3 regions of the Sphingobacterium sp. SYP-B4668 genome follow, and region 2 is predicted to be linked to each of the others. Evidence: riboswitches for the same ligand, from Rfam matches in the RefSeq annotation. Region 2 holds a riboswitch; each other region holds the start of a gene.
The links. A riboswitch is a leader RNA that binds a small molecule or an ion and turns the genes downstream of it on or off. The one in region 2 is predicted to bind S-adenosylmethionine.
Positions count from the first base shown of each region.

Region 1: another riboswitch for S-adenosylmethionine. It lies ahead of OQ289_RS20590 (methylenetetrahydrofolate reductase); the one in region 2 lies ahead of OQ289_RS06200 (O-acetylhomoserine aminocarboxypropyltransferase/cysteine synthase family protein).
Region 3: another riboswitch for S-adenosylmethionine. It lies ahead of OQ289_RS08465 (5-oxoprolinase); the one in region 2 lies ahead of OQ289_RS06200 (O-acetylhomoserine aminocarboxypropyltransferase/cysteine synthase family protein).

Region 1 covers NZ_CP115483.1:5,048,441-5,055,431, forward strand. The annotation lists gene OQ289_RS20580 (hypothetical protein) at 1-514, opposite strand, end outside; gene OQ289_RS20585 (glutamine--tRNA ligase/YqeY domain fusion protein) at 740-2,410, shown strand; gene OQ289_RS20590 (methylenetetrahydrofolate reductase) at 2,555-3,511, opposite strand; SAM riboswitch class I at 3,989-4,093, opposite strand; gene OQ289_RS20595 (hypothetical protein) at 4,160-5,002, opposite strand; gene rimM (ribosome maturation factor RimM) at 5,090-5,614, opposite strand; gene OQ289_RS20605 (30S ribosomal protein S16) at 5,684-6,223, opposite strand; gene OQ289_RS20610 (UvrD-helicase domain-containing protein) at 6,541-6,991, shown strand, end outside.
Region 2 covers NZ_CP115483.1:1,429,476-1,436,466, reverse strand. The annotation lists gene OQ289_RS06220 (hypothetical protein) at 195-488, opposite strand; gene OQ289_RS06215 (hypothetical protein) at 543-1,160, opposite strand; gene OQ289_RS06210 (GNAT family N-acetyltransferase) at 1,411-1,920, opposite strand; gene OQ289_RS06205 (chloride channel protein) at 2,367-3,635, shown strand; SAM riboswitch class I at 3,845-3,959, shown strand; gene OQ289_RS06200 (O-acetylhomoserine aminocarboxypropyltransferase/cysteine synthase family protein) at 4,213-5,520, shown strand; gene OQ289_RS06195 (homoserine O-acetyltransferase family protein) at 5,557-6,612, shown strand; gene OQ289_RS06190 (homoserine dehydrogenase) at 6,634-6,991, shown strand, end outside.
Region 3 covers NZ_CP115483.1:2,010,721-2,017,711, reverse strand. The annotation lists gene OQ289_RS08475 (glycoside hydrolase family 15 protein) at 1-296, opposite strand, end outside; gene OQ289_RS08470 (bifunctional alpha,alpha-trehalose-phosphate synthase (UDP-forming)/trehalose-phosphatase) at 289-2,484, opposite strand; SAM-I-IV-variant riboswitch at 2,671-2,766, shown strand; gene OQ289_RS08465 (5-oxoprolinase) at 2,831-3,094, shown strand; gene OQ289_RS08460 (DUF2891 domain-containing protein) at 3,138-4,076, opposite strand; gene OQ289_RS08455 (aldo/keto reductase) at 4,345-5,328, shown strand; gene OQ289_RS08450 (DUF937 domain-containing protein) at 5,678-6,274, shown strand; gene OQ289_RS08445 (HAD family hydrolase) at 6,326-6,991, opposite strand, start outside.

The DNA of each region.
Region 1 (6,991 bases), 1.8 Mb from region 2:
CAATCAGTTGACTCAATTCTTCGGTATTCGAGAAGTCTAGAAGCACAGCCACCTCGTACTTTTGCTTATTAGCAAGCGTGACCTGCCATCGATTTCCGCCATTCTTTAGCCCTATTATCTTTTGCCCCTTTTGTACACTTAAATTAGGTTCTTGTGCCATCAATCTATCTACAGCATTTTTCATGAGCTGAGGATTCATATCTACTCGAATAGATTTGACAGTGGAATCGCTGGGAGTCATTGCCGGATGAGAAGCCAATAGCAAAGTTCGCCAAATGCCCGCATCCAGATTATCGTTCGTCCGAACTGCGGTTCGTACCTCTGTCACAGCAGGGACAAGCTTTTCGCTATCAACTACCCACAGGGTGGGCACCCCCGACTTGGCACTCTGAATAGCCGCGGAAAAGGCCTCGATATCATGTCCATACACGATGAGTGTTGGCTTTTTCGGTTTATGTGCCTTGACAAGCAAGGGAAAGAGTACTATAATCAATAACAAATAGCGATTTTTCATCGGAGTATAATGTGTTTGAATAATGCTTGTAAGCTCCATTGACATCCTGAGCTCATTACGCTCGGTTTACATGCAAGTGATATACTAATGATAGTCGTATCAGGTGACACATGCCAACCAAACGTGTTAAAGATATAAATAAATGGGTAAAACCAATCGAGGAAAGCTATGATTAGCTGCCGAATGTACTGCAAAAATATCAGGGTTAATAATTAACTTTGCAATATGGAAAATGAAGAGAAATCATTAAATTTTATCGAAGAAATCGTTGAGCAGGATCTCCGTACGGAGAAGCACGATGGACGTGTACTGACACGTTTCCCTCCTGAGCCTAATGGTTACCTTCATATTGGACATGCCAAATCTATATGCCTTAACTTTGGATTGGCAAAGAAATATAAAGGTAAGACCAACCTCAGATTTGACGATACGAACCCTGTGACAGAGGACACAGAGTATGTAGAAAGCATCAAAAAAGACATCAAATGGTTAGGCTTCGAATGGGCCGAAGAACTATATACATCCGATTACTTCCAGCAACTTTACGATTTTGCGGTTGACTTAATCAAAAAAGGCCTAGCCTATGTGGACGATAGCACCGCTGAAGAAATTGCAGCTGCTAAGGGAACCCCGACAGAACCGGGAACCCCTACACCATACCGAGACCGTTCGATAGATGAAAATATACGTCTATTCGAAGAAATGCGTTTAGGGAAGTACCAAGAAGGAGAAAAGGTGCTGCGGGCCAAAATAGATTTGTCCAGTCCAAACATGCATATGCGAGATCCATTATTGTATCGCATTAAATATGCCAACCATCACCGCACAGGAAATGCTTGGCCTATCTATCCGATGTATGACTTTGCACATGGACAAAGTGATGCTATCGAGAAGATTACACACTCGATTTGTACACTGGAATTCATCCCACATCGTCCACTATACGATTGGTGTATAGAGAAGTTAGAAATATTTCCGTCAAAACAGTATGAATTTGCGAGGCTTAATCTGAATTATACAGTGATGAGCAAGCGTAAACTACTACAATTGGTCAATGAGCATCATGTCGAAAGTTGGGATGATCCGCGGATGCCCACAATAAGTGGTTTGCGCCGTCGAGGGTATACCCCCGCGAGTATAGTAGACTTTTGCGATAGGATTGGTGTAGCTAAACGGGAGAATATCATTGATATGGGATTATTGGAATTCTGCATACGGGAAGACCTCAATAAAACTGCTTGGCGTAGGATGGCCGTATTGGATCCTATAAAAATGATTATCACCAATTATCCCGATGGTCAGATAGAAGAATTGGAGGGCGAAAACAATCCAGAAGTAGAAGGGGGCGAGGGTTCTCGCAAGATTCCATTCAGCAAAGAGCTTTGGATAGAACGCGATGATTTTATGGAAGAGCCTCCTAAAAAATTCTTTAGACTTGGCCCTGGACTATCCGTAAGATTAAAGAATGCCTATATTGTAGAATGCCACAATTTTGTAAAGGATGAAAATGGCAATGTGACCGAAATCCACTGTAATTATATCCCTAATTCGAAATCTGGAGAGGATACCAGTGGACTCAAGGTTAAGGGAACAATTCATTGGGTATCCGTACCACATGCTAAAAAAGCTGAAGTCCGCTTGTACGAGCGCTTGTTCAATGTCGAAAATCCAGCTGCGGAAGAGGATTTCAAATCGACCATCAACCCCGATAGTCTGAAAGTCATTTCCAATGCTTATTTGGAACCAGACTTGGCAACAGCTGAAGCAGGAAAGGGTTACCAATTTATACGATTGGGATACTTTACCTTAGATACCAAGTCTACTACAGAAAATCTCGTCTTTAATAGAACCGTGACGCTCAAGGACTCTTGGGCAAAGGAAGTCAAAAAAGGATAAAATTTTGTCAAAAGAAAAGCCTGTTGCAACAGGCTTTTCTTTTATTCTATTAATGACTTTCCCCTTGAATGAAGAACCCTGATCAGACCAGGCGATAGCAGCGCGAAGCGTTTGTAGGTTTATGAAGCAGCTGCCTCTTTTCCCTTAAAATAACTGTTCCACAATCTTCTTGGTGGGACCAGGATTACTCATGGTATAAAAATGCAATACTGGTGCTCCAAAGTCAATCAGCTCTTTACATTGTTGAACAAGCCATTCCTGACCAACTTGACGAACATCAGCATTGGTATGACAGTCAGCAATCGCATCGCTCAATTCTTCCGGAATATCCAAATGGAAAACGCGAGGTAATGTTACCAATTGTTTTTTGGATGTTATCGGTTTCAGTCCTGGGATAATGGGCACATGTATATCATGCTCCCGGCATTTCGTCACGAATTCTTTGTATTTTTCTACATTGAAAAACATCTGGGTCACGATAAACTCGGCTCCCATCTCCACTTTCTTTTTCAAGAATTTGAAGTCTGTATTGAAATTAGGACTTTCAAAATGTTTTTCAGGATAACCTGCCACGCCTATACAGAAGTCAGTTTTTTCTGAATTGACAATATCCTCATGCAGATATTTACCGGTATTCATATCCAAGACTTGTTCGAGCAAGTCTGTGGCATAGGTGTGTCCTCCATCTGTCGGGATAAAATCAGCATCTCCTCTACGAGCATCGCCACGAAGAACCAATACGTTGTCGATACCTAAGAAATTGAGATCTATCAATGCATTTTCAGTCTCCTCTTTGGTAAAACCTCCGCAGATTAAGTGTGGCACGGCATCCACTTTATACTTATTCATGATGGCTGCACATATGGCGACTGTACCTGGTCGTTTGCGATAAGCTACCCGTTCCAAAAGTCCACCTGCATGCTCTTTATACAAGTAATCTTCTCGATGGTAGGTCACATCTATAAAAGGCGGTTTGAATTCCATGAGTTCGTCCATTGTCTTATAGATACTCTGGATACTCTGCCCCTTCGCTGGCGGCAACAATTCGAAAGAAAAAAGCGTTTTCCCTTTGGCGTTTTTAATGTGATCGACGATTTTCATCTAATAATTTTTTCTTTATCTGTTGATGAGAGCTCGAGTAAATAATGATTGTCCTATTCGCAAACATTATTTACCTCTCGGTTTCATCTAATAATTTTTTCTTTATCTGTTGATGAGAGCTCGAGTAAATAATGATTGTCCTATTCGCAAACATTATTTACCTCTCGGTTTCATCTAATAATTTTTTCTTTATCTGTTGATGAGAGCTCGAGTAAATAATGATGTCCTATTCACCAACATTATTTATCTCTCGGTTTCATCTAATAATTTTTTCTTTAACAGTGACGCAGTTATAGACATTATTGTCTACCCTACTTATCTTTTCATATGGAGACAGCATTCTCATTCCTGCAGAGCGAGTTGCCTCATTGACCTATCAGACTGAAAAACAGCTATATGCACCACAAATAGTGATGACAATAATAAAAATTAACATATGAAAGCTCGGAGAGAAAGACACCAAGGAACAGTGTTTTCGGCTTATCTTTCCCGTTGATTGGCGGGGTAGAATGTAGCACCTTGTCTTCAGACAGGTTGCTAAGGCTTCATCGGGTCTATTCCCTCTGCCTTTCTCCATAAGCGGAGCTAATATCGATAATCAAAGCGACAACTCAAAATTAAATCGTCAAAACAAGATATTATGTTTCATCACTCCTGTTGTTCAATTGCATTTCGAAGATCTTTTAGATAATAGAATACCACCAAAAGACCAGACTTTTTGTATCGATTCACAGAGGTGCCCTTAAAGGTCTCATACATCATTTGATACGCTTGATGGGCATCCCCTTCATCATAAAAGATAGCTTTCCAAGTATCGGGTACCTCCTTCCAGTCGCGAAGGACTATTCCATTTTCCTGATACACAAGTGGTGTTGGGATACCATCCATCTTATATCCGTGATAGACACCAGAATTAAGTACATGTTGTACATAGGCACATACATAATCGAGGTTGTTCAACAGCCGATCTTTGATGGCTGCTTTGGACTCCTGCTCACTAGGCGCTATCCTCCATTGATTAAGCGCATAGGAAAATTTACTTTCGCTCTCAATTGGTGTAGTTTCATCCCGTACAAAATTAAAATACAGACGCTCATTGGCGGGTACTACTTGACTGTAAATCTCATCAAAGACAGCAAAAAATTGGATACAATCTTGCCCTTGTTTCTTCGTTTCCAAAACGAGCTCGGCACCCTTCTCATCTTTTAGTCTAATCTTACGACCGTCGATTTCATAGCTTCCATGTAATAAAATATCATCCAATCCGAGAACAAATGAATAATTGTCTTTTAACGATAGAAAAGATCGGTGATAAATCTCATGGTCACATGCCACATTACACCCTACCCTCTCCTTATTATGTTTACTATCGTTAAGATATTCATTTTCCTTATAAGCGCATGTCATCTGATAATTGCCCGGAGGTAGCCTTACCGATTCATTACATGAACTCAGGAGCAACGCCAATAAGAGGATTGATAGGTATTTCATTCAATTGGTCCGATAATAAAACGTACTTCGTTTACTCGTCGTAATATAAATAGAAAAAGCTGCCTTTACAAGAGCAGCTTTTTTCTATTATTCTTGATAGAGGTCTACCAATCCATCTGGGAGGTCTACTTCTATAATTTCCTCCTCGGGGTCTATCCCAAGAATGAGATCGTCATTCAACGGAAACATAAGTTCTTTGCCATTATAATCGACAGTCGCAACGAATTGCTGAGGTAAATCCTGCACTTCGGTAATTTCGCCCAACTCGCCATGCTTTTCATCTACCACCAAAAAACCGACAAGGTCCTTCATCCGAAAATCATCGGGGTCGCGCTCAGGCATTTTATCATTGGAAAGGTATACCTTCTTCCGTACCAACGGCTGAGCTTGATCGATATGATCCACATCTTCAAGATTAAGGTAAGCGGTACTATTGGTGTGGTACTTTATTTGATCGACAAAATAGGGCACCAGCTTTTTATTGACCTCGACAAAAAGCGTATCAAAATCTAAATCTTGATAATCCTCAAATTCAAAAAAGAGCTGTAGCTCGCCTTTCAATCCTCTTGTTTTGCTGATATAACCTATGTAAAAGCTCTGTTCTAAAGTCATGGTACAAATTTACAAAAAAGCCGGTCCTATACAGAACCGGCTTAAAAACTTTTTCTTGGTAATATAAAATTATCCTTCAGTTTCTTCAGTGCTATCAGCGCCTTCAGTAGCTTCTGGTGCTTCAACTTCTTCAGCAACTTCTTCTACTGCTGGAGTGTTTTTCGCAGCAATAGCCGCAGCTTTTTCAGCTTTTTTCTTTGCTTCAGCAGCTAAAGCAGCTTTTTTAGTTTCTTCTTTAGAAGATACTAAACCAACTTTTTTACCTTCGATTTGAGCAGTTTTGCTTTCTGACCATTTTGTGAATAGTTCTTCAGCTTTAGCTTCATCAAAAGCACCTTTTTTCACACCACCTTCTAAGTGTTTTTTGTACAATACACCTTTGTAAGAAAGGATAGCACGAGCAGTATCAGTAGGTTGTGCACCATTGTTGATCCATCCCAAAGCCTTTTCAAAATCCAAGACGATAGTCGCTGGATTTGTGTTAGGATTGTAAGAACCGATACGTTCGATGAATTTACCATCACGTGGAGCACGTGAGTCTGCTACTACTACGTGGTAAAAAGGCTTTCCTTTTTTACCATGTCTTTGCAATCTGATTTTAGTTGCCATGTTTGATTATAATTTATGTATTCAACATATCCCCCGAGCATTATTGCAAGAGGGGACGCAAAGATAGTAATTCTTTTTCAAAAAACGAACCTGCGACAATTACTTCTTTCTGTCTCAACTCTTTACTGGTCCAAAATCTGTAATAAGTTCCTCCCACTAGGAAAATAAACCTTCCTCTTTGACAAATTGGACCAAAGGGCTCAGAACCATCAGCAAATCGACCTTTACAAAAAATGCGATTATTCGCCGGTGAATACCGTAATTACCATTAGACAAATATTCTGTAACTTCAACCTTCCAAATCAGTCGTGTACAACATGTCTCAAATAGCACCCTTAAAAATACTCAAAGCCTCAGCTGGATCAGGAAAGACCTTCAGTCTTACCCTACATTACATTTCTTTGTTGCTGGCAGATGAAAATAATTACAGAGAAATACTTGCCGTAACGTTCACAAACAAGGCTACGGCTGAAATGAAAGAACGCATCCTGTCCGTGCTCTCTGGTCTGGCCATGGCTGATCAAAACAGTAAGATTGCTGATTTTCGCACACGTTTATTGGTCCAGCATCCACACTGGGATGCGCAGACCATCCAGGAGAAAGCTTATCAAGTATTTCGAAAAATCCTTCACGACTACAGTCATTTTACCGTCAGCACCATAGATGGATTTTCGCAGAAAGTAATCCGAAGCTTCACCTACGAACTAAATCTCGATGCCGGATACAAGATCGAGATGAACACCAATAAAGTAAAACAGGACCTTACCG
Region 2 (6,991 bases):
CGAGAAAAGTACTTCTTCGTCGATATCCAGGTGAATATATGTATTTGCCCAACTCAAGGTATTTTAAAAAGGACATATTCCGATAGTTCAGGTGGCAATTTAGGCAACATAGCTTCACCTGTTATCCTTAGGTCGTATCCGTCTATTTCGACTTCAACATAGCCCCGGTGCATTTTTATAATTTTCATCGCCACCTACTGAAAAGATTTTATATGCATACTGACCGCTGTAAACGCTGTCATGTCACAACCAACCGATAAGCTCTTGCTATTCCCAAATTTAAAAACTAACCTCTCTTCACTATGCTTCAATGCGATATTCTTAATAGCGCTCATCCCCTTAAAGAAATATTTGCCGACAATATTAAAATTGATCTTTTCGGAAATTAGATCGATAGTACCGCACGGCTGGCTCCCGGACACAACATAGAGCCGAAGATATTCCTTGTCCATCAATTCATGTGATATAATTTTTAGATTTGTTGGCATCAGTTTTAAAAATTTCAAAATTTATGGGATGTATATTTTTTCTACCGCGCCATTTTATTCCTGCATGCGATCGGCTTGCATTTTTTTAAACTTACCATTGATTTGTATAATGTACGTTTCGGCATCAAAAATAGGTTCTTCGCTCATCCAATTAGCGCTTGTTACCACTATTTTGTCTTTTTCTATTTTACTCGCTTTCCCGAATGCGGATTCGGCAATCTCATCGTAAGCAATTTCCAGTTTGTCGATTATTTTGTTGTCCTTATCTATTGTAATCAATATTGTGAACAGCTCGTGTTCACCGCATTGATAGGAAACGACCATGGCAGTATAGCCTTCAGAAAAAGGTATTTTATAGAGTAGCCTGAAATTTGTTGCATCTTTACGTCTGGGGTCAAACTTTATCCGTTTCAGAAAACCTTTGTCGCGTATACCGGATTTCTCAAAATTGTCGAAATTTGTACTGTCAATGATCGGAAAATACCTGACAGGAAGGGTTGCTAACACGTCTGTTTCAACAGTAGAGGGCCCATGATTTGTTTCTAAATTTATACTATCATTCATCCAAGTTGCCGTTGTTGACTGTGTTTCGGTAATTTTCTTATCTGTTTTGCTGTCGCAGGCTAATAAAAATAATGCTGCAATCAGAAATAGAGTGGTTAGTCTTTTCATTTCAATATCAGGAATTTATTCTTAGTCTTCTAACTCTTCAATCGTGCCATTAAGAGCACTCATCTACTTACCAATTATTTTTACCATATAAAATTCATATTCATTCCCTTCCTCTTTATATTGTTTAACCAGTCCAAAATAGAGCGGATGACCATCTGTCCAGAACTCGTTTCCGACTCTACAGAACCATTTAACGGTTTTCTTTTCAAGATTTCATTTAGTTCTTTTCTAGTTAGATTTAATGAGGTCCCTACAGCTCTAAAACATAGCGTAATTCCTCCGCTCGTTCGCCATCTGGCCAAAGCGTCTCCTCGGCGTCCATGTATAAAAAGCCAAAACGCCTATTTGCTGCTTCAGACGCATCGTTGCCGGTCCTATGGGAAACAACAATAGCGCGGCACCCCATTTGACGAGCCCAGTCGATTCGTGCTTGGTAAAACAACGCCGACAAACCCTTTCTGCGGTGCTCAGCACGTATGAAGGTAGAATAGAACAATGCCTTTTCTAAGTCCTCTTTTTTAACCGCTACTCCCGCCAGGCCTACAAGCTGCTCTCCATGTCGCAAGGCGAATAAAGCCCTATTCTTATCCTCGAGTAAAGTCATCCAATGCTCAAACGCATAAGTAGACTCCTTTACATAGCTACTTCCAAAAAACTCTGGATGCATTTGCAAAGCCTCCAAGCGTATACGTTTATAATCTCGCCATTGCGAAGGTATAAGACGTTCCAATTTATAACCCAATTCACTTATGCCCTTCATACTTTTATTTAAAAATCAAATATAGGACCAAAATCAAAACAACCTGATAAATCAGTGCAAAAGCATATAAATTCAGTGATGTAGGATAATATCTTATATATACTATATTTTAGCTTCGTAAGCGACATTGAGCACGATTATTTTACAAAATAGATGTACTTGAAGCTTTTTTAATTTTAAGTCTAGCACTGAAACCTCAAATTATACGATCTTTTCACCCTTCCTGTCTTTTTAGGATTTCCAGGCTAAAAGGTTATTTTGACTTGCATTAATCGTATCCAAAACACCTTTATTGGAACGGATTTTCAATGGGTTCAATCGCCTTAAATCTTTCAATAAGTGGTTCGAATTCTGTACCAGAGCAACATACAGAACAGAAGGATTTGTATATCGGCCAATTATCCAATACATTTGTATTCTCTCCAACTAAAGAATAGAACTCAAAAATGAGAACGAAAATTATAATATATAACTCGCTTAAACTAGTTGTAGCATCATTATTTATTGGTTTAATCTGCACCCTTCTTGCCGATTCATTAAAATATATCACCGAAAGCTATCAGCATAAAATATTTGTTGGGATAGGCAGTATTTCTTCCCTATTCTATATAATCCTACCTTCTATTGGCATCACTGTTATTTATTTCCTAAGGAAGTATGCTTTCAAAAAAAGGCAGAACAAAGGTATAAAAGAAATCTACACCACCTTAGAAACTCGAAAAGACCATCTGCCCATCTTTAAAATTCCTTCCCATTACTTCAATGGCTTTTTAACCGTAATATTTGGTGGATCAACGGGAATAGAGGTGTCTACCGTAGTAGCCACTGCTACCGTCGGAAATATCGTCTATAAAAAGGGGAAAATAGCCTTTGCTTATAAAAATGAACTAATTTGCGCAGGTGTGGCGGCTGGAGTCGCCACGTTGTTTGGCAGCCCTATTGCAGGTTGGTTGTTTGCCATTGAGGTGATTGCTCGCCGAGTCAGCAGACCTATATTAATCAGCTGCACGAGTTCGGTACTAATGGCCACCCTTTTTGGATATTTTATAGCGGGTCAAAAACTATTACCTTTCACCGTTCAAACCTGGCATTGGACTGCTTTACCTTATGTGATAGGTCTCAGTCTATTGGCCGCAATATTGGCTTTATACTTCACCAAAATTGTTATCCATATCAAAAAAGTATTTAATGGTATCGAGAACAATTTTATCCGGGTAAATCTTGGAGCTTTATCTTTGGGCCTTATGATTTTTGCTTTTCCGTATTTGTATGGAGATAGCTATCACGGCTTACAACAAGTAATTGAACAGGGGCTAAAAGAGACCCTATCCATTCCTTTTGGTATTACACTTTTATTATTGGTCATTCTAAAACCCTTGGCAGCCTCACTTACATTGGGCGCAGGAGGAGATGGAGGTGTATTCGCCCCTAGTATAGTCGCAGGAGCCTTTCTTGGCATTTTATTCGCACTAGTGTGCAATGCTTATTTGGGCACCGAGCTGATCGTACTCAACTTTGCGCTCTTTGGAGCCGCAGCAACACTGTCAGCAGCCATACATGCGCCATTGACATCAATTTTTCTCATCTGCAGTATCGCGCCAGGAGGATATATCTTATTCATACCATTGGCCATCGTCAGTATAATCGCTAAATACTTGGTCAAATGGATGTACCCTTATAACGTATACACCTATAAAGAACCTAAATTGGTCTAAGCTGCGGCAAACACTTTTCCGCACTACACACCTTTCCAAAGACTAACAGACCGCTCTAATACGACTTTAAGGATTGATATAAAGCTTAGTTATAGGTTTTTGGGATATTTTTTTACCTTATTTATTTGCGAAACTAAAAATCAAAAGATATATTTGTAAGGTCTTCGAGAAAGACACCTAATCACAACCTCTCTTTATCGTAGGGTTTTGATTTATAAAGAAGTGGCGAGAGACTGGCTCAATGACCCACTGGCAACCTTCAAAAAAAGTTTGAAAAGGTGCCAAATCCTGTCCAAAGCGATGTTGCTTTGGAGAATATAAATAAAAAAAGCTATGATCATTACAATTACATTTAACAAGTACACATCAACAAGAATATCCGCTAAGCAGGATACCAAAAATGCATCATTGCGTTCCGTGGAGCCCCACACCCGAATGCGAATGTCTGCTATGATGTGCTGTTAAGGAAATACCCTTATCACCCCCATTATAGTACTATGCCTTGCTCCCTATAAGAAGGAGTATCGAACATATCCATTTATCAACAACAAATTAATAAAACTTAAAGCTAGAGAACATGTCAGAAAATACAAACCTCAAATTCGAAACCTTACAAGTACATGCAGGTCAAGTCGTAGATCCGACTACAGGAGCCCGTGCGGTGCCTATCTATCAAACTACTTCATATGTATTTGAAAATGCAGAACACGGCGCTAACCTATTCGCACTTAAACAGTTTGGAAATATCTACACACGAATCATGAATCCCACCACTGATGTGTTTGAAAAACGAATCGCAGCATTGGAAGGTGGTGTAGCTGCAGTAGCAGTGGCGTCTGGTCAAGCTGCCCAGTTCATAGCGCTCAACAATATCATAGATGCTGGCGAAAATTTCGTTGCAGGTTCGAATCTATACGGAGGCACATATAATCAGTTCAAGGTTTCATTTAAAAGGTTAGGCATTGAAGCTAGATTTGCGAAAGACGGCGAACCGGAAAACATAGAAGCATTAATTGACGACAAGACCAAGGCCATCTATATTGAAACAATCGGAAATCCAAGTTACAATATTCCAGATTTTGAAAAAATAGCTGCAATTGCAAATAAATATGACCTTCCGCTTATCGTGGACAACACTTTCGGCGCTGGGGGCTATCTATTCAAGCCATTGGAACATGGTGCACACGTAGTTGTAGAATCTGCCACCAAATGGATCGGTGGTCACGGTACAAGCATTGGTGGAGTCATAATAGATGGTGGAAATTACAACTGGGGAAATGGAAAATTCAAACAATTTACTGAACCATCAGAAGGTTACCATGGATTGGTATTTGCCGATGTCTTTGGCGAAGGTGGCCCTTTTGGCAACATTCAATTCGCCATCAGAGCCCGCGTTGAAGGACTTAGAGACTTCGGTCCAGCATTATCTCCATTCAACTCTTTCCTCCTTCTACAAGGCCTTGAAACTTTGTCTTTGAGAGTACAACGCCATGTTGACAATGCCTTGGAGATTGCACAATGGTTGGAAGGTCATCCACAAGTAGAAAAAGTAAGCTACCCAGGCCTGAAAAGCTCGCCACATTTTACAAATGCCCAAAAATACCTGAGAAACGGATTTGGAGCAGTACTTTCATTTACTATTAAAGGAGACCCCAACAAAGCAAATGACTTTATTGACAGCTTGTCCTTGATTAGCCATCTTGCCAATGTTGGAGATACCAAATCATTAATCATACATCCATCTGCTACAACACATCAACAATTGAGTGAAGACGCACAGCGCGCCGCAGGAGTCTACCCTGGCTCATTAAGACTGGCTGTAGGAATCGAACATATTGACGACATCAAAGCTGATTTGCAACAAGCTTTCGAAAAAATAAAATAAGCAAAAGTCAGTGCTGACGAGTACAACATTACATCCATGAGTATTAAGACATATAAGCATAATGAACCATTTGTATTTGAAAATGGCAAACAGGTCACTGGCTTGGAGATTGCCTATCATACTTATGGACAGCTGAATGAAACAAAAGACAATGTAGTGTGGGTATGTCATGCACTGACCGCTAGTTCGGATGTACTGGATTGGTGGAGTGGGCTTTTTGGTGAAGACGATTTTTTCAACCCCAAAGACCACTTCATCATATGCGCCAATGTCATTGGCTCTCATTATGGGTCCACCAATCCACTTTCTATAAATGAAGCCACGAGACACCCATATTATCTTGCTTTCCCTCAATTTACTATACGGGATATTATAAAAGGCAACCAACTATTAGCCAACTACCTAGGCATAAAAAAAATTGACGTGCTCATTGGTGGGTCCTTGGGAGGACAGCAGGCGCTTGAATGGGCAGTTTCAGGCTTAATGAGTATAAAGCGCTTGATTGCCATCGCGACCAATGCTGCACACTCCCCCTGGGGTATCGCATTTAACGAAAGTCAAAGATTAGCCATCACAGCCGATAGGACATTTCATGCAAACCAACCTACTGGTGGCGCAAAGGGATTAAAAGCGGCACGCAGTATGGCTTTACTTTCATATAGGTCCTACACCACTTATGGTGCAACACAACTTGAATCAGACACCGAAAAAACAGACCACTATCGATCGTCTTCCTACCAAAGCTATCAAGGCGAAAAACTTGTCAATCGCTTCAATGCTTATAGCTATTGGTACCTATCCAAGGCAATGGATAGCCACCATCTGGGAAGAGGCCGTCGTTCATTGGAACACGCCTTACGCCAAATAGAGAGCAATACGCTTATCATAGGTATCACGACGGATATATTATTCCCACCTGAGGAATCCAAATTCATTGCGAAACACATTCCAAACGCAGTGTACTATGAACTGGAATCCTTTTATGGACATGATGGTTTTTTAGTAGAAACCGCGAATCTGACCCAAGTCATTGCAAATTTTTTAAATAACAATAGGGCAGAAATTAAATCAACAGAATTAACTACAGCATAAATTAAAGTCAGCAACAATCAAATGAGTAAAAAGTTAACCTTGGGCATGTTTGGATTTGGAGTCGTTGGACAGGGCCTATATGACATCATAAAAACAAAAAATCTAAATTTAGAAATTAAGAAGTTTGTCATCAAAAATGCCGACAAGAAGCGGTCGTTACCAGCTGAATTATTCACCACAGACCCTAGCGCCATCCTTAATGATCCCGAGATAAATACAGTTGTAGAATTGATCGATGATGCAGAAGCTGCCTATAACATTACTGTAACTGCGCTTAGAGCTGGGAAAAACGTCGTATCTGCAAATAAGAAAATGATTGCGACCCATCTCGAAGAACTTACAGAAATTCAACAGGAGACAGGTGCAAGTCTTTTATATG
Region 3 (6,991 bases), 580 kb from region 2:
AACTGCTCAAAGCGAGGTGCAAAATCTGTAATCTGATAGCTCCCCTCGTCTGAAGTAATCACCGTCTGCAAAATATTAGTGTTCTCCAAATAACTTTGGGCACTTTCATAAGTTCCTTCGGCTGGAAGTATCGAAAACTCCCCCCCTTTTTTAACATCCAAGAGTCTTCCCAATATGAATGAATCCTCAAACGATGGCCAACACAGCCAGTCGATATTCGTATCTTTATTAATATGTGCAATGAACGAACAATTGCCCACTATTCCCGTATTGTAAACATGCCTATCCTTAATCATGAGCGCTCCCTTTACAAGTTAACATATCCTTCAATAATTGCATTACCTCCCCTTGCCCCTCGATATAGTAACGAGCAGAAGAAGGTTTATTCCCCACTTTGATCGTAAAAGATTGCTCCGGTAAAGACTGAAACATATCTTCATCTGTCTTATCATCCCCCATAGCAAGGACAAATTGAGGATTATAATCTTTCCATATTTCCAATGCAGCTCTCCCCTTATTCACCTCCGAGTTCTTGACTTCAATCACATCATCCCCGTCCAGCAATTGTACACCATATGTAGGAACGATATACCGTAGCCTATCCATTAACTCCTGCGCCCGCAATCGGCCCAAGCCCGCTTGTACTTTTCGATAGTGCCAAGCCAAGGAATAATTTTTCTCCTCTACGAATGCGCCTGGTGTACGATCGGCATACTTTTCCATTACATCTTTGATGACCTCTTTCCAAGGTGTAGAAAGCCCCTTCTTTGCTTTCCACTCACCATTTGGATAATTGGACCAAGCACCATGTTCACCAACCATTGTCATCTCCATTCCCAAAAACCACGATTCCAACGTTTGGTGCTTACGTCCACTGATAATGACCACTAGATTTTTGTCGTCATTATTCAATTCGTTCAGCACCTCGTAAAGCTCCATGGTAGGCGTCGCCTTCTCCGCATCCTTGTTAAACCCCACCAATGTACCATCATAATCCAGTAATATAAGTCGGCGAGAAGCAGCTCCATATTCCCTACACATCTCCTCCTTCACCCGATCACCCACCTTACGGGCCAATTCATGATGCTGGAGCTCTTTGATTTCGCGCAGGCGTTCCATAAATTGACGTACCCAATGATGAATATTGAATTTGCGGATATTCGCAAGCATAGGCATCATACGTTCGGTCTGTTCAGCTACAGGCATCTCCAGTGCCTCACGCAGACTCGCCGCTACTCCAGCGGCGTCATTGGGATTGACAATCAAGGCCTCCGTCAACTCCCGAGCAGCCCCCGCCATCTCGCTAAGCACAAGCACCCCTCTTCCTTCCGGATGACTAGCAATATATTCTTTACACACCAGATTCATTCCATCCCGTATAGGAGTTACCAAGCACACATCAGCCGAGACATATAGCGCCGAAAGCTCTTCCAACGGATAAGAACTGTAGAAATAAGCAATTGGCGTCCAATCTTGTTTGCCATATTTGGCATTCACACGTCCTACCGAACGATCCACTTCATCTTTCAACATCTTATACTGTTGAACTTGATCCCGAGACGGCACCACCAACATATAATACACGATTTTTCGCTCATAATCGGGATACTCCAGTAGTAGATTTTCAAAGGCATGGATTCGTTCCAAAATACCCTTACTATAGTCCAACCGATCCACAGAAAGGATAATCTTCCGATCCTTCAAATCCTCTTTAATCCCCAATGCACGACTTCTTACCTCATTTGTCTGAGAGAGGCCCTCAAATTTCAAATTATCGATTCCCATCGGATAGGCCTCCACAAAAACTGTACGCCCACCATGTTGCAAACTATTTTCTTTGTTTTTGGTACCCAATATATGTGAGCAAGCATCTATGAAATATTGGGCATCATTAAACGTGTGAAAGCCGACAAGGTCAGCCCCAAGCAATCCATTCAGCAGTTGATTGCGCCACGGAATAAGCCTAAATATTTCATGCGATGGAAAAGGTATATGCTGAAAATAAGCGATAGAGATATCATGTTTAAAGGCCCTTACTAAACTAGGCAGCAGCATCAACTGGTAATCGTGTATCCAAATCTCGTCTTCATCCGCTACCTGCTCTTTAATCAACGTTGAAAATTTAACGTTCACCCGATAGTACGTTTCCCAATTTGCTTCGTCATACACAGCATAGCTAGGCTTATAATGACAGATAGGCCAGATTACTTCGTTCGAAAATCCTTCATAGAAGCCTTCCAATTCTTCCTGGTCCAAAAATACCGGAATCAAGTTCAGTTCTTTCAATTTCATCCGAATCTCCGATTCTTCCTCTTCATTCTCAGGTACTATACCTGGCCAACCTATCCATACATTACCGCCGGTATTATAAATAGACCCCAGTCCGGTTGCAAGTCCACCTTCACTAGGAAGAATATTCAAACCCTGTTCGGTCCGTTCTATTTTTATAGGAAGTCTATTCGAAACAATTATTGTTTTACTCATTTTTAATACGTTGTATTTGACCTCAGATCAGATCCTGAGGATTTATTTAGGTGAGATGCTTTCAATAAGCGAGTTAGGTAATTAACAATTAAAGGCCTATTTTGTTTTAAAAACCTCGAATTTGCTTTAAAATCCTACAATTTTAACCGTCAGATTTGCATATAAAAAATAAATACTATAACTTTGGTAGAGTATTCAGAATTGTCTATTGACAATACCAACCGAGTGGAGTCACCACGGTGGTAAATATAATACGGGTGTTCACCAAAATAAACGTACTACACGAGTTATTTATCAAACCCAACTTCTGAATACAATTTATGTTAAACTTTTAATTTTAAATTGTATGTCAACAGCAGTCGAACTTTACCAAGATTTTTTGGAGTTATTCCAAAAATACAGCGTCGATCAACTTATCGAAGTCAACAATCAGGACATCAGACATCGGGATTGGATCAGTTCTAGGGGTGCGTTTCGGAGCGCACTGCTCCATACGCTGTCAGCCAGAGGGCTCGACCTTTCAAAAATTATAGTTCGGGAAGATGGTTTTACATCCGTCAAGATTACCCAGCTGCGACTGGAAGACAATATTGTCGTGCCTATAAATTGAAAAAGCCAGGAGGGAATTCCTGGCTTTCATTATAATCATGTCCCTACTGATGGAACAGGGCATACAATGCAAACGTTCCTAACCAATGGCTTCCCATGTAATCATCATTCGAAATATTCGGAAGCGAATAAGCAAGATGCTTATGTCCTACCTGTTTGAGATGCTTCAATTCAGGTAGGGCGTGTGCTATGCCACTTAGACAGGTAGACCTACTAAAGTTCAATCCATCCAAATGCACCAGCTTACCATCAGTACGGTCTTTAACGATTGCTGGTTCCAATTCAAAATCAGCATGGAACAAAGCAGGCATAAATTCCTTTAACCATTTCTTATATTCTTCCTGTGGTAATATTTTACTCATCACCAAAGCCTCTTCCAAACAAGGAGAAAGAAAATCAGATCCACTAGGTTCATAAGCAATATCACAGTCACGATCCGCCGTATACAATCTACGTGCATGCGTTATCAACACTTTTTCAAATGCCATATGCTTCACTGTCCGAGCATAGTCCAACGACAATGAAAACCCAAAGGCCGAATTATCATGCTGTCCCGAGCGGATAGGATACACCAACTTTGGCAGGTACTCTTCATAGCGGATCACCAGTACGTCTACAAGAGGCTGCAGCGCGGCGGCCCATAATTGGGCATCCGGATCATCCCAAGTCACCAATTCCTCTTGAAGCTTAAACAACCATGCCCATCCATAAGTACGCTCAAACCCCAGATTGTTCTTATCTTGAAAAAAGGCTAATTCAATTTTTGCATTAGCTGTCGTAATATGCTGTTTTAGCAAATCCCTTATCTCCCCATCCTCATCCAATTCAGGGAAAGTCTTTAATATCCGAACAATAGACCAGTAACCATGTACCGACGAATGCCAATCAAAGCATCCGTAAAAAATGGGGCGCAATTGCTTTGGTGTCTTCAAATCTTGCTCACTACCAATTACTTGACCTAATTTATTGGGATATTCCGTCATCAAGCAATGCAAGGTAAATCCAAAATACGCTTTGCCTCTTTTATATCGAGTGCAATAGTAGCATCTGCTGAAGACTCAGTCTGTGGAGTATTTGACTGACAGGACATTACAAAAGACAACAGGGGGATTGCAAAAAATAATCTTTTTATCATATCTAGATCATAGTTTGGCTAAAGATAGTCAAAATAAGCTCATATTGAAGATCTCCATTTTTAATTTGTATAAAGTACTCGTAAATTTAGGGGTCAGCAAAAAAAACAAATGTATTATGAGATATAGAAAAATTGGGAACAGTGACCTTGAATTATCAACCATTGCCTTTGGAGCTTGGGCTGCTGGAGGATGGATGTGGGGAAGCACCGACCGTAATGAGGCCCTGAAAGCTATTCAGGCTGGACTTGAAGAAGGAATGACATCCATTGACACCGCTCCTATATACGGGCAAGGGACAAGTGAAGAGATTGTTGGCGAAGCCATAAAAGGACGGTCACGGGATAAAATCCAAATCCTCACCAAATTCGGCATGCGTTGGGATACCGACAAAGGCGACCTAGTTGGGCCTAGTAAAAACAATCACGGACAAGACATCACCATCTACAAGTATGCCGGAAAAGACAGTGTAATCTATGAATGCGAACAATCCCTAAAAAGGTTGGGTACAGACTATATTGATCTATACCAAATCCATTGGAATGATAAGACCACTCCCATTGAAGAAACTTTCGAAGCCGTAGCCAAACTTATTGAACAAGGAAAAATACGATATGCCGGTGTGTGTAATTATGATAAAGAGCAATTAGCCAAGGCCGCTTCTGTCTGCCCTATTATTTCCGACCAAGTCCCCTACTCAATGGTCAATAGAGGCATTGAAGAGCAGACTGTTCCTTACTGTATCGAGCATCAATTAGGCATACTTGCCTATAGTCCCATGGAAAGAGGATTACTAACTGGCAAAATGAAACCTGGGCAGCAATTTGGAGCTGGAGATCACAGAGCCAATCATCCTTTCTTTACCGATGACAGCATTACCAAAACAAATAACTTCCTCAAAAACATCGAACCTATTGCAGATAGATATGATGTAACGTTGGGTCAATTGGTACTCGCTTGGACAGTCGCACAACCAGGTATCACGATCGCATTAGCAGGTGCACGCAATGCCTCCCAGACCATCAGCAATGCCAGAGCTGGAGACTTGGAACTCACACATGAGGATATCAACAATATGACCAGCCTACTCAACAAAATGTAGCAACTTCTTATCTTGTTAACAAGTTGTCTTGCGCCATATTTTCTCTAATCGAACAGTATAGATTACTAAGTAAGCGACAACTTGTTAACTGGATAATCATCTCTCGATGATTTTACACCCTATAAGGGAACGAAGGCCACCCCACTCCATCATTATTGCGCCACACCTCTATTCCGTGAAAAGTGTCCATCAGAATCCCATATTCATAGTTTGAATAATCTTTTTATTACCTCCCAAAAAACAAAGTATATAGACATTTGTTTACCATATTCAAGGATAACGCATAAATCTCTGGAATAGATTTTGACTAGAATCAGTATACTAAAAATAACACTATACAATTATGGGAATGATTGATTTAATCACTGGCGGTATTGGCACCAAGGTCATTACAGCTTTGGCTGGCAAGCTCGGAATCAGTGAAAGCAAGGCCAAATGGATGGTCGCCATTGCGGTACCATTAATGATTGCCGCATTGAAATACAATTCAAGCAAAAAATCAGACAAGGCCGAGAGCTTAACTAATGCATTGGACACCAAGCATACAGGCGATGCATTGGATAGAGTCGATCAGATTGTGACGGATGGCCCAACCGAAGACGATGACAAAATAGTCAGCAACATGTTCGGTAAAAATGCTGATCAGGTAAAAAGCGAAATTTCGGCAAAGACGGGCATCAGCTCCGAAACCGTTGGCACCGTACTATCTACCCTTGCTCCTATAGTGATGGGCTATCTAGGCAAAGAAAAAGCCACTCAAAATAATGGCGGTGGTATCGGCGACCTACTAGGGGGCTTGTTGGGAGGTTCAGATACAACCACCACAGGACAACAGCAGACGACCGGTAATGGTGGCGGACTTGCCGATTTAGTTGGAGGTTTCTTCGATAAGAATAAAGACGGCAATTTCTTAGACGACATTGCCGGTATGTTTACCAAAAAATAAGACCAAAGGAGCCCGCTATAGCGGGCTCCTTTAACGATATCATTCATCAAATTATACAGCCCCTAACGACGTCCAGCGGAAGATAATCTCTTCCAACTCTTTGATATCGTAAAAAGTATAATCCGCATCCTTTGCCTCCAGCTCTTCGTCCTCAGACCAACCTTCTCCCTTTAGCCACAATGTCTGACAGCCACAAGCCTTAGCAGGTACCATATCCTTACTATACGAATCGCCGATGACCAAGCACTCTGATGCATCCAGTCCAATCGCTTCCACTCCCAACGCATAGATACCTGGATCGGGCTTACGCACACCCACTACAGCCGATTCAATAATTCTGTCAAAACTATTGTATATACCAAAATCACGCAATACTGCTGACAAGTTTCCATAGAAATTAGAGACCATCACAATAGGATATTTCTCATGGATATTATTCAGTGCTTGTTCGACGCTTTGCACCGTGGCCCGGGCAAGACTATATCCGTCCGCAGCAATCAAGTCAATCCAATCGGAATCGACCACCACGCTTTGATTTTTCAGATATTCAAATTGTGCTTCCACTTTAGTCTGTAGAACCTGCAAAAAGTTAAAATCCGAAGCTATCAATGGATGTCTCGCCATCTTCCTTTCCGCGTAGACATAAGCGTCATTAAACAATTCACGCGTAATCGGAACATTCACCTTTTGATAAGACTTCCATATCACGGCTGCCCA